Regions from separate parts of the Novosphingobium sp. YAF33 genome, predicted to be linked through region 1. Evidence: predicted binding sites of a transcription regulator. Region 1 holds the regulator's gene; each other region holds the start of a gene.

Region 1 (4,188 bases):
CAGGTCGCAGAGGCGCGCTCGATCGGCGCCGACGCGATCCTGATCATCGTCGCCGCGCTGGACGACGTGCTTATGGCCGAAATCGAGGCTGCGGCGCGTGAGCGCGGGATGGACTGCCTGGTCGAAGTCCACAACGAAGACGAGATGGAGCGGGCGAGCCGCCTCAAGTCGCGCCTCATTGGCGTGAACAACCGCGATCTCAAGCGGTTCGCGACCGATATTTCGACGACGGAACGCCTCGCCCCGCTGGCGCCCGCCGGCACCCTGCTCGTGAGCGAAAGCGGCATCAACACTCACGCCGATCTGGAACGGCTGTCGGCTTGCGGCGCCCGTACTTTCCTCGTTGGCGAGAGCCTGATGCGTCAGGCGGATGTCCAAGCGGCAACCCGCCAGCTCCTCTTCGCAGATTGAGGATAGCCCGCGCTTGAGCAAGTCCCTTACTCACATCGATGCGGAAGGCTCGGCCCGCATGGTCGACGTTGGCGCCAAGGCCGCGACCCGCAGGGTCGCCGTGGCGTCCGGACGGATCACGATGAGCGCCTCGGCCCTGGAAGCGATCCGCGCCGGCAATGCACCGAAAGGCGACGTGCTGGGAACGGCGCGCATCGCGGGGATCATGGCCGCCAAGAAGACGGCGGACCTCATCCCGATGTGCCACCCCCTCACGCTCGACGCCGTAAACCTGGATTTCACGTTCGAGGACAGCGCCGTGCTGGCCGTGGGCACTGCATCGCTGAGCGGCAAGACCGGGGTGGAAATGGAAGCCATTACAGCGGTTTCCGTGGCTCTGCTTACAATTTACGACATGGCCAAGGCGCTCGACAAGGGCATGGTCATCGGTGACATTCGCCTGATCGAAAAGCGTGGCGGCAAATCGGGCGACTGGCGGTTTGAGACATCGCCGCGATGATCCCGCCGATCGCTCTGGAAGAGGCACAGGCCCGTCTGCTTGCGCTGGTCGAGCCGCGGCCCGTCGAGCACGTCGACATCGACGGTGCGCTGGGTCGCTATCTCGCGGCCCCCTTGCTGGCACGCCGGGTCCAGCCCGCCGCCGACATCTCCGCCATGGACGGTTATGCCGTAAGCGAAGGGGACCTGTCCGGACCCTGGCAGTTGATCGGTGAAAGCGCGGCAGGACGGCCCTTCGGTGCAGCCGTCGATCCGGGCCAAGCCGTGCGGATATCCACCGGCGCCCTGTTGCCCGACAATGCGCGGGCCGTGATCCTGCAGGAGGATGTCGACCGTGAGGGCGATCGCCTCGCCCTCACGGGAGAGGCGCCCTCACCAGGCCACAAGCACGTCCGCTTCCGCGGCATGGATTTCGCCGATGGAGCGCCGCTGCTGGCCGCCGGGGCACTGATCGGGCCGGCACAGGCCGGTCTTGCCATTTCGGCGGGCCACCGACATCTCGCCGTCCGCCGCCGCCCCCGGCTCACCGTGATCGATAGCGGCGATGAATTGTCCGGCGATCCCGAATGCTGCGCAGCCCATCAGATACCCGCCAGCAACGGCGCCATGCTGACCGCTCTAGCGCGTAGCGTTCCCGTCGATGCAAATCGAAATGGACCAATCCCCGACGATCTGGACGCTCTGGTCGCCGCCTTCGACGCGGCCGCCGATGCCGACGTGATCGTGACGAGCGGGGGAGCGTCAGTGGGCGATCACGACCTTCTCCGGCCGGCACTGGAAAAATGGGGCGCCGAAATCGACTTCTGGCGCGTCGCGATCAAACCCGGCAAGCCGCTCATGGTCGCGACACGGCAGACGGCAGGGCGTCGTCAACTGGTGATCGGGCTTCCCGGCAATCCCGTGTCCAGCCTGGTGACCGCATATTTCTTCGTTCTCCCCGTATTGCGCGCGTTTCTGGGCGCCGCGCAGCCCTTACCCCGCGCGATTGCCACCCGGCTTTCGGCACCTTTGAGGACGGGGGGTGCGCGCCGCGAATTCCTGCGGGGATCCTGGGATGGTGAGGCGGTCCATGCCCTCTCGCTACAGGATAGCGGCGCCTTGTCCTCGCTTGCCGCCAGCAATGTCCTGATCGACCGGTCGGCGCATGCCCTCGCCGCTGATCGCGGTGATCCCGTTCAGGTGTTCTTGCTCCAAAATGGCGGTATTGCTTGACGATACCCTATTCGTTGCATAATTGTTCCCTCATTGTTCGCAGACAAGTTCCCTGAACGACACATCAAGTCAGCCGGGGCCGGTTCGTCGGGCGATTCAGGCCAAGTGCCACAGAACACATGAGGCTAAGCAGATGTTGACGCGCAAGCAGCACGAATTGCTCCGGTTCATCCAGGTCCGGCTTGAAGAAAGCGGCATTTCCCCCAGCTTCGAGGAAATGAAGGAAGCGCTCGATCTCAAGTCGAAGTCGGGCGTCCATCGGTTGATTTCCGCGCTGGAGGAACGTGGCTTCATCCGCCGCCTTCCCAACCGTGCCCGCGCTCTCGAAGTGCTCCGCCAGCCCGAAGACGCCACGAGCAAGCCGGCCAAGACCGCGGCTGCGGTATCGGCGGCGCGTGGCGGCAACGCCGCACCGTCCCGTCCGGCGGCGGTCGCCAGGCCCGCCAACGATGTGATCGAAATCCCCCTTCATGGTCGTATTGCCGCGGGCGTGCCGATCGAGGCCCTGGAAGGCCAGTCCTCGCTGCCGGTGCCTGCGGCCCTGCTCGGTGCAGGCGATCACTATGCGCTGGAAGTCTCGGGCGACTCGATGGTCGATGCCGGCATTCTCGACGGAGATTTCGCACTCGTAAAGCGGACCACCACGGCCAGGGATGGCGAGATCGTCGTCGCCCTTGTCCGGGGCGAGGAAGCGACGCTCAAGTATCTGCGCCGGGAAGATGGCATGGTGCGCCTCGATCCCGCGAACGCCGCTTACGAACCGCAGATCTACGGACCTGACGAAGTAGAAGTCCAGGGCAAGCTGGCAGGTCTGCTGCGCCGCTATCATTGATCCGTTTCAGGAGGGCGCCCTGTTCGCCCTCCTCAGGCCAGCGGTCGCTAATACCATCCCTTGCGTTCGATCATGGCCGGCGTAGCGGGTTTCCACCAGCCATGGTTTCCTTGCCCCTCCGCCACGGTCGTCACACTGCGGCTTGCAAGATCGATAGTCAGCCCGCCCGTTCGATCCAGCATCTGGCGATCAACTTTGAGCCACTTCGGCCGGCAGGTCCTCGGCAGGCGGCGCTCGGCAATCACCACGTCGGCCCACCTGCACGCCTCGGCCAGTTGCATCTCGGGGACGATGGCCCTCCCCCGCGCGATCAACACATGCCGAGCCCCCTGGCCGTGACGTAGCTCGACGGCGCAGAAGTCCGCGTTGCATCGCGTTCCGGGCGCCGTCTGCGCATTGACCGGGACCTCTCGCGTCCCGGCAACTTCCATGAGGTTGTCCAGGGCGTAGTTCCCGGAACCGGCGCGGAGCATCACGAGCCGATGGCTCTCGGGATCGATCCAGCCCACATGGCGGCCATCGCCCGAAACCATCATGTCCGGAACCGGAATGAGCATCAAGCCGAAGAAACCGGCAGCTATAGGCAAAATCCCCCATAGCCGGATGCGACTGTCCCAAAGGCCCAGCCAGAGCCCTCCAGCAACAAACAACGCAAAATGCCACCCACTCATCGTGGGCATCACCCGAACGGCTCCCGGTTCCGCGGCTATGAAGCGGGCGATGGCCAGCAGGGCGTCGATAGCGTGGTTCGCCAGCCACCACACCGGACCTCCAAGCCCAACCACATCGAGCAGGAGCGCCAGGGCGACGAAAGGCATGATGACCAGCGTCGTCAAAGGGATCGCGATCACATTGGCGACAGAACCATAGAGGCCGGCACGATGGAAATGGAACAGGGCGATGGGCATCAACGCCAATTCGATCACAATGCCGGTGATCAGGATCATCGTGAGGTGGCGCATGACCTTGAAAGGCCAGGCCTCTTCCCGGGGTGCCAACCAGCGCTTCAGCGGCTCTGCATTGCCGAGTGCCACCAAAACCATCACCGCCGCGAAGCTCATCTGGAAGCTGGGACCGACGACCGACTCGGGCCAGATGAGCAGCACGATGACAGCCGCCACCGCCAGCAAGCGCATGGACAGCGCTTCACGGCCCCATGCCATGGCAGCGAGAACGAGCAGAGCGCCCAGGAAAGCGCGCATGGTAGGAACCTGCGAGCCGCTCAACAGCGTGTA
Region 2 (4,188 bases), on a different contig from region 1:
ACCCGAACTTGCGCGCCGCGCCGATTGCCGTTTCGTCGAGCCGGAGGGCCGCCACCGGCAGCGGCGACAGAGCGCGCAGCACGCCCCCCGGCGGGGTGATGCCAATATCCTCGCGGCCGTAGCGCGCAAGCGCATGGGCCGCACCGGGGGTATCGGCGATCGCGATCCGCACGGTGAACCCCGCGCGGTGGCAGAATGCCTGAAGCCGCTGACAGAAGCGCTCTTCTCCGCCGTGCAGATGCGCAGCGCCGGTGAGATCGAGCCAGATACCGTCAGGCGGACAAACCGCGACGATCGGTGACCAGCGCCGAATTCCAAACAGAGCCAGGCGGTCCAGCAAACCGGCATCGGCCTCAGGCTCGGCGGGCCGAAAATCGAGATCGGACACCAGGGCGCGGGCATGAGTTGCCGCCATCCCAACATGGATTCCAAGCGCCCGCGCTGCTGGGCACACAGCAACGATCTCGTCGCGGCGCCGGACTTTGCCAATAAGCGCCATCGGGACAACGGCAAACTCGGGGACGCCCCGCACGGCGCGCGGCGGCGCGCCGTGCGGGCGCTTGAAAGGATGCTTGGCGGCTTCCGAGCGCCGGCCAAGCTCGCGCATAGGGGGCTGCGCGTGTAGCGGCAACGAGACAATCTCGCGTTCGACATCGACACGCGTACGTGCCCTGCCGCGATCTTCGCTTTGTGTCTGTGCCTGTGCCCAGCGCGCACCAGGCCGCCACCCGCCACCACGCGGGACCGAGCAAGCGCCAGGATCGTCGTAGACGGGAAGCTGGAGCGCGCGGGGTTCAGGCCGCGGAGCGGCGAACCGGTCCTGCCTTCTCAGCCGTTCGATCGGCAGATAGGGCAGGAACAGCGAGACGACCCGTCTCATCGCATCCCTCCACGATCAGGGAAAAACCTTCGCCGCCGCGTTGCCGGGCAAGTTCAACCAGCCAGCGGGGCCGACCGACACTGGCAACCCCGAGGCGGGCGGAGGGGGCGCTGGCAATGCGCCAGCGGGTCCAGGCCGCCGAAGGCTCGCTGAGCGGATCCAGGTCGCGTCCGCGGTGACGCCGAAGCAGCAGAACGGGAATATCGGCCTCTGCCGCAGCAAGCTGAAGGCGGCGGGTCGCCACCATCGACACCTTGCTTGCCTCGGCGACGACCGCAGCCGGCGTCCCATCGCGGACAGCGTCCTCGACGACGGCAAGAAGCGCTCCTTCATTACGCGGCTGCGCATGAATGACATCGGAAGAACCAAGTCCGGCCTGTTCCAAGCCGGGAGCGTAGAGGTCATTGCGGCAGCTTACCCACAGTACCGGGGCCTTGAGCGATCTGGCTTCACGCGCGGCTATCCCCGCCAGAAACAAGGTCGCGGCGGCATCATCGACCAGCGAGCAGGTCAGCGCGGCCGCCTCGTGCAGCGCGCCTGTACGGAGGCCTCCGCCGCTCAAGCGATCATCCAGCGCCTCGGCGCCAAACGGGCTTGTGCGAAACTCAGCGAGCGGAGACGCCAGGGTGCGCAGATGCTCGATCGTCGAGATAGGTGATAGCAGCTGCATGATAACTCGAGACTCGCCTTGTTCCACTTATGTTCCCATTGGCCGGGGTGCCGGGTCAAGGCATTTGCGACGCGGGCAAGAGACACCTCTCGGGACAACCCTGTGGACAGTCTGTGCAGGACGGGGGAAAGCCCTCGCCCTGAGACGACCAATCATTCATTTTTGTTCGATATTTGTTCCTGTCATGGTATGCCCGCGCCATGGTCGACTTCATCATAAGAAAAATTATCCGGGCCGGCGTGGACGCCTTCTTCGCTGCGGCGGAACACTGCGATGAAGCGTCGCTGCGAGGCCGCCCCGTCGCCGCAGGCCATGCGGCAGCGCGGAGCGGGGTTGCAGCGAAAAGTTACAAGGCGCGACAGCTCGGCGTCCGCTCCGCGCTACCTTCGGCCCCATCGCTGCTGCGCTGTCCTGAACTGGTGTTCGTGCCCCCGCGCTTCGAAGTCGACCGGCAGGTATCCCGGCAGGTCCGTGCCGTGTTCGCGCGTTACGACGGCCTGGTCGAGCCCCTCTCGCCCGGCGAGGCGTACCTCGACGTGACGACGGACAAATGCGGTCTCGAGACCGCTTGGCGCCCGGCCAATGCCATCCGCCCGGGCATCCTCGAAGATACCAGTCTCACTGCGTCGGCAAGCGTTTCCTGCAACAAGTTCCTGGCAAAAGTCGCGTCCGATCACCCCAAGCTCAGCGGGCAGTTTGCCGTCACCCCTGACATGGGCGCTAACTGGGTGGACACGCTCCCCGTCAGCTGCTTCCACGGCATCGGGCCGGTGACGACAGCGAAGATGACGCGCCTCTGCTTCGAAATCGGCGGGAACCTTCGCGCAAAGTCCTTCGCATTTTTTGGGCGTCGTTTTGGCAGTTCGGCCAGCTGGTACTTCGCGATTGCGTGCGGCGAAGACTACCGACCGGATAATCCCAATCGGGTGCGCGGATCTTCCGGATTCGAGACGACGCTCGACCGCGATCTGACAGACCCTGACGAGATCGCGGCCAGCGTTGCGAAAATGGCTGAACATGTCTGGCGCTGGTGCGAAGCCAGCCAGATCTTCGGCCGTACTATCACGGTGAAAATCAAGTATGGCGATTTCCAGCGGATCACCCGTAGCCGCAACCAGGGCGAGCCGGTGATGACGAAGGAGCTTCTTCTGCGCCCGGCAAAGGATCTCGTGCGCCCCGTTCTCCCGCCGGCCGAGGGTATAACGCGGGGCCGCATCATGGTGCCGAACCCGGGCGAACCCTCGCCCGCACAAGCAACGGCGCTGCCGATGTTTATCGCCGAGCAGGCGGCCTGATGCTCGACCTGTTCGGCACCCCTGCCCTGCCCGGCCTTGCCACCCGGGCCGACCTCATCGACGATGCCGAGGAACGCGTGCTGATCAGTCGCATCAATGCCTGCGATCTGCAACCGTTCCGTTTTCAGGGCTGGACCGGCAAGCGCCTCACCACCTCTTTCGGGTGGAACTACGATTTCGAAACGGGCCGGCAGCGCCAAGCACCTCCTTTTCCTGGCTGGCTCTTGCTGCTGCGTGACCGCGCCGCGAATTTCGCCGCTGTGGATCCCGCGCTTCTCGTTCAGGCTTTGCTGATCCGGTATGACGCGGGGGCGGGGATCGGTTGGCACCGCGATCGCCCCATCTACGAGCACGTCGTGGGGATTTCGCTAGGCGAACCGGCTGAAATGCGATTCAGGCAAAGGCGTGGGAACGGCTTTGCCCGAACTAACGTGCCGCTCACGCCCAGGAGCGCCTACCATCTCAGCGGACCTGCCCGGCATGAATGGGAGCACAGTATCGCCGAGATGGTACGTCCGCGCTGGTCGGTCACGTTTCGCAGCCTGGCGGCGCCGTCCTTGAGGTACGAACGTACCACCGGCGCAAATTGAAGCGTCGCGAGACGCGGTCCATCGCTTGCGCAGCCGGTCACGGCTGGGCTGCCGTTCGCTTCGAGTTTGTTTCGAAAACTGCTCCGAGGCGAGCTGGCGGCATCAAGTCCTGCAAGGTTATCCCATGAAGGTCAGCGATCGTTCTGAAGGCAACGACAAGGGCGCGCAGCTTGACCAGGCTGAGCTGCGCACCCTAATTCAGTCAGACTGAAAACGCGAAGGCCGATTTATGGTACATTCGTCGCAGCTTTGAACTGCCGCTCGAGCAGTCCTACAATTTCGGCACGGTCGGAATTTAGAACGAAACCTTGCCCGGTGGCGGCATCGAGAGATTTGGTCGCCTTGCCGAGGAACTCAGCCTTCCCGCCGAGGTAAAGCGTGAGGATTTTCGCCTGAGCGCTCGACCAAACCTGTAATATCCAAAGAAGCTCCTCGGAAGTCTCCCGTTAGGTGCGAGAGCGGCGCATCGACCCACGGCGTCCGTATGCCGCCCTTCTCGATACTCAGACTGTCTTTGATTAACGCGGGCAACGTTTCGTTCGTCATCGCGATCTGCATAGAGCGCCAATATAAGCGTAACCACTACGAAAAAGCTCGCGATGGGAATTGATCCATTCGAGCGGAACATCGAGGCCGTCAGTAATATTCCACTCGACGATCACTGTGCCGTTGAAACGTTTACCGTCGGCTGGCTTCAGGACCACAATCCAGAGCTTGTAAGGCGCAGTCTCGCCAAGCTAAACTTGCTGCCGC
Region 3 (4,188 bases), on a different contig from region 1:
GCCCGATCGAGGGGGACATGGTCCATCCCTATCTGCGGCGCCGACAAAAGATCGAGGACGTCATCTACCCTTCTCCGGCTCCTCCCCACGATCGCGACGAATTGCGCGGTGTCCTCGGCGAGACTCTCGGCGTCCCCCTGTTCCAGGAGCAGGCGATGCGGCTGGCGATCACCGCCGCGAACTTCTCCGATGCCGAAGCCAACCAGCTCCGCCGCGCCATGGCGACCTTTCGCAATGTCGGCACGATCGGCTCCCTGCACAGCAAGATGGTGAACGGCATGGTGGCCCGTGGGTATGAGAAGGACTTCGCCGAGCGCTGCTTCCAGCAGATCAAGGGCTTCGGCAGCTACGGCTTCCCGGAAAGCCATGCCCTCGCCTTCGCGCGGCTGGTCTGGGTCTCGGCCTATATCAAACACCACTACCCCGAGGTCTTCGCCGCCGCCCTGCTCAATTCGCAGCCCATGGGCTTCTACGCCCCGGCCCAGATCGTCCGCTGCGCGCAGAAGCATGGCGTGGAAGTGCGCACCATCGATGCCAACCACAGCGAGTGGGACTGCACCCTGGAACCCAAAGCGAAAGGCGCACTCGCCCTCCGGCTCGGCCTGCGCCAGATCAGCGGCTTTCGCGAGAACTGGGCGGAGCAGATCAAGACCCATCGCCCTTACACCAACCTCGAAGATCTCGCCCGGCGCGCCAGCCTGCCCCAGCGGGCGCTCAACCTCCTGGCCGATGCCGATGCCCTGCATTCGATCGGTCTGGACCGCCGCGAGGGCCTTTGGGAAGCACGCCGCACGCCAACCGGCGAACTTCCCCTCTTTGCTGCCGCCCGCGCCCGCGAACTGGGAGAGGAACCCCATGCCGCCCTGCCCGCCATGCCGCTCTCCGAGGAAGTCGCCGCCGATTACCAGACCACCCGGCTCTCGCTGAAAGCCCATCCGATGTCGTTCCTGCGCCCGGTCTTCGCGGCGGAAGGCGTGCTGCGCTGCGCGGACCTGGCGAAGACCCGAAACGGAAAGCGCGTGAAAGTCGCCGGCGTGGTGCTGGTTCGTCAGCGCCCGGGCAAGGGCAATGCCATTTTCGTCACGCTGGAGGACGAAGGCGGCATCGCCAACGTGGTGATCTGGGCCCGGCTGTTCGAAACCTACCGCCGCCCGGTCATGGCCGCGCGGCTGATGCTGGTGGAAGGTCTGATCCAGCACAGCCCCGAAGGCGTCATCCATATCATGGCCCAGAGCATCCATGACCGTACACCCGAACTGAAACGCCTCTCGGAAGTGCACGAAGCCGAGCCCCAGCTATCCCGCGCCGACGAATTCGTCCGCCCGCAGCACCCGCGCAACGTGCGGGTCCTCCCCCGCTCACGGGACTTTCATTGAGCCGTGCCACCGGCAACTCAAAAAATTCATTGGTTTCTTAATGGCATGCCCATATCGATACGCCCCTTCACTTATCGACGGGGGTATCGATGACCGACACGAATTCATCCACTGCGGCCATGGCCGGCCTGCTCTACCAGGCAAATGCCAAGTCCACCGGCGTCACGTATCTCCTGTGGTTCTTCCTCGGCTCGCTGGGCGCCCATCGCTTCTACGCCGGCAAGACCGCCGGCGGCATCGTCCAGCTCGTCCTCTTCCTGCTCGGCTGGGCGACCATCTGGATCATGGGCTTCGGCCTGCTGTTCCTGATCCCGCTCGGCATCTGGGTGCTGGTGGACGCCTTCCTGATCCCGGGCTGGCTGCGTCAATACAACACCAACCTGGTCCACCGCGTCCTGGCCTGACCCGCCCACCTGAAGGGCGGCGCCCGCGCCGCCCGATCACGGCCACCGTGCCCGCCCCAATGCCCGAACAGACACGGCAGAGCATGGCCCGGAAGCCGGTTGATCTTCGCAAATGGAGGAAATGGTGCACCCGACAGGATTCGAACCTGTGGCCTCTGCCTTCGGAGGGCAGCGCTCTATCCAGCTGAGCTACGGGTGCAGTGCCCGCGGCGACTAGCAGAGCATGAGCGGTGTTGCCAGCGCCAAATCACTTCGATCCATCATGGACTTGGGAAAAACCTGTCAGCCGTTCTGGCTGGGCCAGCGCTCCAGATGCCTTGCGGCTTGAAAGTTCCCTCTATGTTCCTATTATGCCGCGATGGCCGAAGCTGATTCTCCGCTCGTTTCTCCCGCTCTTTCTTTCGTCGCCGCCGATGTGGCGCGCGGAATAGGGCGGCTTTTTGCTCGTAACGACATCTGGTGCCTGCCGGAAATGTCGCTGCGCTGCGGGCGCCGCGCCGATCTCATGGGCATCGACGCGAAGGGGCATGTCGTCATCGTCGAAATCAAGGTTTCACGCGCAGACTTGCTGGGCGACGGCAAATGGCCCGACTATCTGGACTACTGCGACCGTTTCTACTGGGGGCTGCCCCCCTCGCTGGACCGGGCGCCGCTGGAAACCGAGCCGTTCCTGCCCGACCAGTGCGGCGTGATCGTTGCCGATGGCTACGATGCCGAGATCCTGCGCCCGGCACCGCTGCGCCAGCTTGCCGCGGCACGGCGCAAGGTGGAAACCGAGCGTCTGGCCCGCGCTTCGCTCAGGCGTCTGGTTACCCTGGGCGATCCGCAGACCCTGCAATGGGGCAGCGAAAGCTGACGTGCGGGCGAAGCGATCCGGCGCCGAAGCGCCGGATCGGCCCGAAACTCAGGCGATCTCCTTCTCGATCCATTCCGGATAGAATGACGGTTCGCGCTCCGACCAGCCAGATGCCGTGGCCGCCGCTTCGCTGATCGAGTGAAGCAACGTCTTGCGGCGATCGGGACGGATCTGGGGAAGCGCGGCGGCTCCGCAGAAGGCGCCGGGCAGCCAGGGCCTTACCCAACCGCCAAGCAGGCGTTCGTAAAGGAAACGGAAGGCCGGGAACGATTCGATGCGTTCCTGGGCGAGATCGAAGGCGGCGACGTAAAGCAGCTTGCCCATGAACGCGGCAATGTCATCGAAGCCGAATTCGTCAGGCCGCATCTCGCGCAGCGCGGCGAGATCCGCGTAGGCTTCGTATTGCTTGCGGATCGAGGTGGCTTCGACGCCGTCGCGCGCCCAGAGACCCAGAGCATCCTGCCGGCCCAGTCCCACGTCCAGGCTGCGCCGGATGTAGCGCTGCTCGCAGGGCGTGAAGCTGGCGAATTCCCGCAGCTCCCCGATGGTGATGGTGGCCTTTCCCGTGTGAGTCATGGTCCTGATCCTCGTGACACGGAAGGACAATCCTCCCTGTCACTAGAACCAATCTCCGCCTCTTCGGTTGCTACAGCCTTAACCGGATGATGGTTTGAACCCGATAATAGCCGCAAGATTCTTGCAGCATTTCATTTCGGGACGCTTTGAAAATGGCCGTCCGCGGCACTTTTCCGTCACAATCGGCCATGCTGCAGCAGAGCTATCGGCCATCGTGAAGAAAAATGCCCCGCGGCCGAATTTTCAGATCAGGCCGGCAAGCGGACTGGAGGGATCGGCGTAGCGGCGCTGCGCCATGCGCCCTGCCAGATAGGCATCGCGGCCAGCCTCGACCGCCAGCTTCATGGCGCGAGCCATGCGGATCGGGTCGCGGGCTTCGGCGATCGCGGTATTCATCAGCACGCCGTCGCAGCCCAGTTCCATCGCCACGGCGGCTTCCGAGGCCGTACCCACGCCAGCATCGACGAGGACCGGCACTTTGGCCCCCTCAACGATCAGGCGGACGGTCACCTTGTTCTGGATGCCCAGGCCCGAGCCGATCGGCGCGCCCAGCGGCATGACCGCCACGGCGCCGGCTTCCTCAAGCTGCTTGGCCGCGATCGGATCGTCCACGCAGTAGACCATCGGCAGGAAGCCTTCGTTCGCGAGGATTTCGGTGGCCTTCAGCGTCTCGCGCATGTCGGGATAAAGCGTCCGCGCCTCGCCCAGAACTTCCAGCTTCACCAGATCCCAGCCGCCCGCTTCGCGCGCCAGCCGCAAGGTGCGGATGGCGTCTTCGGCGGTGAAGCAGCCGGCGGTATTAGGCAGGTAGGTGATTTTCCGGGGATCGATGAAGTCGGTCAGCATCGGCGCCTTGGGGTCCGAAACATTGACCCGGCGCACCGCCACCGTCACGATCTCCGCGCCCGAAGCCTCCACCGCCGCCGCGTTCTGTTCGAAATCCTTGTACTTACCGGTGCCGACGATCAGGCGCGAA
Region 4 (4,188 bases), on a different contig from region 1:
AGAAGCGCTCCAACAGGCCTGCCCAAGCTTCCGTCCCTAGATAGCGTCGCGAAAATCCCGAACCGACAAAGAGAAATGGGGCCGCCGGATGACGGTCGAGTATTTCTTTCAGGACTTCTGCAGGATCGGACATGTGTTGCCTCTTTGGGAGCTACGAAGCGCAGTTAAGGTCATACACCCGCAATCGCAATGTATTTGCCCACTTCAACGGCATGACCCCGGCTTGGCGATCGATTCACACCTCCGTGGTGACTAATCACCGCGCCACTGGAACCTGATCGATCCGTGTAGTCCAGGAGGGGCTCTTCAAGGCACGCTTGGTATCATAGGCCTTCACGCCCATCCCTTCAGAACCCAGCCGCAAGGTCTGGCGCCCGAACCTTGTATTGATCTCGTCGAGCGCGGCCAGCAGCTTCGGCGATCTGGGATCCGGGGCGGAGAACATGTCGAGCTGCCCACGCGCCTCCTGTTCCAGACCCTCGAGCATCACGCCGCACTTGGTGTAGACTGCGCCGACCTCAAACATGGCCTCGGCCATCCTGCCGGCCACGCCGGCAATGACGCGCGGATCGTTGCTGGCAGGCGAAAGCCGCCCGACGCGCGAGGCCGAGGGCGCGTTCGGCTTGAAGCGGCTGCCATGTGCGAAGGCAATCAGGCGGCTCGCTTGCAACCGCTGGTGACGGATTTTCTCGGCCGCGCGTACTGCGCGCCGCACCATGGCTTCGCGCAACGCCTCGACGTCCCGAACAGGTTCGCCAAAGTTGCGCGTGACCGCCGTGGACTTGAGCGCAGCCGGCTCCGGCTCGAAATCGGTGCATTCGATGCCGTTGAGTTCGCGCACCAACCGCTCGAGCACGACCGTTCCCACGTCGCGCGCCACTTCTGCGGGCAGTGCAGCAAGCTCGGCAGTCGTCCGGACGCCGAGCGGCCGCAGGCGCTTCGCCAATGCAGGTCCGATGCCCCAGACTTCCTCGACCGGCCAGGCCGCCAAGAGCCGCCGCCGCAGGCCTTCGTCATGCAGATCGACAACCCCGCCCCAAACTTTTTCGGACGCCTTGGCGAGGGCGTTTGCCACTTTGCTGAGTGTCCGCGTCGGCCCGAGGCCAATGCGGGTGGGGAGACCCACCGAGCGCTTGACCGCAGCGCGGACACGGTGCGCCATCTCGACGTCGCCGAGGCCGCTCGGCAATACCGGCAGACGAAAGAAGGATTCGTCGATCGAGTAGATTTCGACCGTATCGGTGAACTCAGCAATTACCGCATTGAAGCGCCGGTTCATGTCCGCGTAGAGCTCGTAGGAGGAGGAACGGCACTGGATGCCATGCCTCGCCACCACATCGCGGATCTGGAACATGGGCGCGCCCATGCGAATGTGGAGCGCCTTGGCTTCGGCCGAGCGCGCGATGGCGCAGCCGTCACCGTTCGACAACACGAGAAGCGGCACACCGCGCAGCGAAGGATCGAAGACGCGCTCAGCGCTGCAGTAGAAGTTCTCGATGTCGAGAATGGCCCAGGTCATGGGCTAGCCCTGAAGGTTGCGCACGCTCGCGCGCACGACGCCCCAGACTTCCACTGTCTCGTCCGCCACGACCGGCTCGTAGTGCATGCGGCTATTGCGCGCCTCGAGCATCGGGACACCATGGCGAAAGCAGAGTTGGCGAACGACAAAACCGCCATCGACCACGGCAATGACGATGCGCCCGTTCACGGGCTTGGCATCCCTGTCGACCACAACGACATCGGAATCGAACAGCCCCGCATCGACCATGGACTGCCCGCTCACCCGGAATACGAAGCTGGCAGCGCGATCGAGCCGGAGCAGCTCTACGAGATTGATCGCGGATTCTTCCCAGTCCTGGGCCGGCGAGGGAAAGCCGGCGCCGGCTGCGCCGATAACGCGAAGGCACCACTCGCGCGGCAGTTCGCCAAGCGGCAGAGGAATCGAAGGGGGCAAGGCAAAGCCGGAAGACATGCCATCCCAATAACGCGATTCGGAACATATTGGGAACATAAGAAAACGACGACGGAGCGATTTCGACGGATAAACCGTTCAACCCGCTGTCAAATCACGCTTTTCAGATTTCCGCTTGGGGTTGCCGCGTCGGGAATACCGGCCCTCTCACGACCATCTTTGCTGGATCGTAGGGCCGCTGCAGCGAAACGATCTCGTCGTAGCTGCCGCGCAGCCAGGTCGTCACGTCACCTGGATCGAGGATGGTCACCATGGCCTTCGGGTGGATAGGCGCGACCAGTGCATTGGCATCGCAGGTCACCATGGTGAAGCCGTTGCCGGTCTCGGTCCTTTGCCAGAAGCCTCCAACGACAAAGGTTGGCTGGTCGGTGACTGCAAACCACATCTCGCCCTTAAGCGGGGGCTTCCCATCATCGAGATCGTGCTTTTCCGGCGTAAACTCGCAGAATTCGGTGAGCGGCACGATGCAGCGGTTTTCCGGCTTCTCCGCGAGCCGGCGCCATTGCGGCAGCGAGAGCTGGCGCACATTGGTCATCGGCCAGGCCGCCTTTCCGCCGAGCACGTCCCAGGTCATGATATCCCATCCGCGCATCTCGCCCTCTTCGCGGATCACATAGCTGCGTCCTTTCGGCCGCAATTCCTGCGGATCGAAGCGATTGTCACGCGGACGCTCGGTGAACAGGTGGGCGGCCGAGCCGAACAGGGTTTCCGGCTCACCGCGCATTCTGGCTCGATTGCACATGGCGGCCCTCTCCTCTGCCGTGGCTGTTGCCCGTACCGACCAAGCCTGCCCAATGACCCGCCCGGCACTCGAACCTATCATGCCTGCGGCAGTACCGTATATGGGCGGCGGCGCCGAAGACGCCGGTCACCGCCCGTAGTCCCTGACCCAATTCGTAACGCTTGCCTGCACGCCGCCAAAAAGGACGAGGAGGCCAGGGGTACGCGTTATGGAGGCGGGCGGCGGGTGATCGATATCGTGGCCTCACTCCCGGAAGCGGCAGCGGCGTATTGGCGGCCGTCTGGACTTCGGGAGAAGCACTGTCCGATCACACCGCTTTCAATGCCGGGCGACATGAGCGGTTTGGGAAACGGTCCGGAAAGGGATCACGGCGAGGGAAAGAATTGATCCGCATTGCCTGCAATCCCGCTTGCGCCCGCGATGACAATGAACGAAACGAAACGCCCACAAAAAGAAATTCGGGCACGTAAATACATCATGGCAGACCAAGCTCTACTTACGCTGGCGGCTGACATCGTCAGCGCGCATGTCAGCAATAATTCGATTCCCTCAGCGCAGCTTCCCCAGTTGATCGAGGCGGTTTACGGATCGCTGGCGTCGCTTGGACAAGCTCCTGCGCCGCAACCGGAAGTGCTTACACCCGCGGTCTCCGTGCGTGCTTCGGTAAAGCCGGATGGCATCGTCTGCCTCGAGTGCGGTAGCAAGTTCAAGACGATCAAGCGGCACCTCACCACCGACCACCAGCTTTCGGTCGAGGATTACCGGGCGCGCTGGAATCTGCCTGCGAGCTATCCGTTCGTCGCGGCGGAATATGCCGAGCGCCGGCGGGCGCTTGCAAAGGAGATCGGCCTCGGGCGCAAGAAGGGCGCCAAAACCAAGAGCAAGAAGGCGCATTCCGCAGTTGCCGATGCAGTAGCCGAACCCTCCGCTGTTCCCGGCGACACCCCTGCAGCCGCTACTGCGCCTTCCGCGAGCGCTCCGGCCGATAAGGCTCCGACCAAGAAAGCCCCCGCGAAAAAGGCGGCCACCGGCGGCAAGACTGCGAGAAAGCCGAAGTCGGCAACCAATGCGGCGCCGTCCGAATAACAGCGCGTACCTCGTCTGGAGTGCGGGCCGCAGTACTTTGCTCCCGCACTTCAGGCGCCAGCCGGAACCGAACTGCGCCGACCGGTGGCCACATCCGTCGGTGGGTAAATTTTTCCTATTGCATCAAAGGCATGACTTTCCAGAAGCGGTGCGCACCAACTGCACCAAAACCGGAAGCTACAGATGTCTGCCCCCACAACACCCGCTCCGAGCGACACAAAAGCGCCGTTCTCCCTGACCAGTCTTCTGGGACTTCAAGAGCTGACACTCACGGCCCTGGTCCTAGGCGCGATCCACCTCCTCCTGGGTAGTACGGGCTATGCGTGGCTGAGTTATCTCGGCGTGCAGTACTACGACAGCTACGGACAGGGGTTCGGGCTTCCCGAAG

The links. Region 1 encodes LexA, which represses DNA repair genes until DNA is damaged. Its sites were predicted from a motif close to GTTCCNCNCTTGTTCT; they were not measured.
Region 2: AB4Z00_RS21180 (ImuA family protein) is a predicted target of LexA. The motif match lies at 1,571-1,586, and genes of this name have one in related genera.
Region 3: AB4Z00_RS20575 (MmcB family DNA repair protein) is a predicted target of LexA. The motif match lies at 2,111-2,126, and genes of this name have one in related genera.
Region 4: AB4Z00_RS19580 (LexA family protein) is a predicted target of LexA. The motif match lies at 1,994-2,009, and genes of this name have one in related genera.

Annotation. Positions count from the first base shown of each region.
Region 1 covers NZ_JBFRCW010000003.1:204,344-208,531, forward strand. The annotation lists gene trpC (indole-3-glycerol phosphate synthase TrpC) at 1-411, shown strand, start outside; gene moaC (cyclic pyranopterin monophosphate synthase MoaC) at 425-910, shown strand; gene AB4Z00_RS08140 (molybdopterin molybdotransferase MoeA) at 907-2,121, shown strand; gene lexA (transcriptional repressor LexA) at 2,255-2,953, shown strand; gene AB4Z00_RS08150 (ComEC/Rec2 family competence protein) at 3,001-4,188, opposite strand, start outside.
Region 2 covers NZ_JBFRCW010000012.1:25,609-29,796, forward strand. The annotation lists gene AB4Z00_RS21175 (Y-family DNA polymerase) at 1-880, opposite strand, end outside; gene AB4Z00_RS21180 (ImuA family protein) at 795-1,550, opposite strand; gene dinB (DNA polymerase IV) at 1,751-2,845, shown strand; gene AB4Z00_RS21190 (alpha-ketoglutarate-dependent dioxygenase AlkB) at 2,845-3,435, shown strand; partial or broken gene AB4Z00_RS21195 (alpha/beta hydrolase domain-containing protein) at 3,978-4,154, opposite strand.
Region 3 covers NZ_JBFRCW010000011.1:56,833-61,020, forward strand. The annotation lists gene AB4Z00_RS20560 (error-prone DNA polymerase) at 1-1,376, shown strand, start outside; gene AB4Z00_RS20565 (TM2 domain-containing protein) at 1,466-1,780, shown strand; tRNA gene AB4Z00_RS20570 (tRNA-Arg) at 1,903-1,979, opposite strand; gene AB4Z00_RS20575 (MmcB family DNA repair protein) at 2,139-2,636, shown strand; gene AB4Z00_RS20580 (hypothetical protein) at 2,685-3,212, opposite strand; gene AB4Z00_RS20585 (bifunctional sulfur carrier protein/thiazole synthase protein) at 3,456-4,188, opposite strand, start outside.
Region 4 covers NZ_JBFRCW010000010.1:5,964-10,151, forward strand. The annotation lists gene AB4Z00_RS19570 (SIR2 family protein) at 1-133, opposite strand, end outside; gene AB4Z00_RS19575 (Y-family DNA polymerase) at 257-1,519, opposite strand; gene AB4Z00_RS19580 (LexA family protein) at 1,523-1,972, opposite strand; gene AB4Z00_RS19585 (SOS response-associated peptidase family protein) at 2,076-2,714, opposite strand; gene AB4Z00_RS19590 (MucR family transcriptional regulator) at 3,141-3,800, shown strand; gene AB4Z00_RS19595 (hypothetical protein) at 3,984-4,188, shown strand, end outside.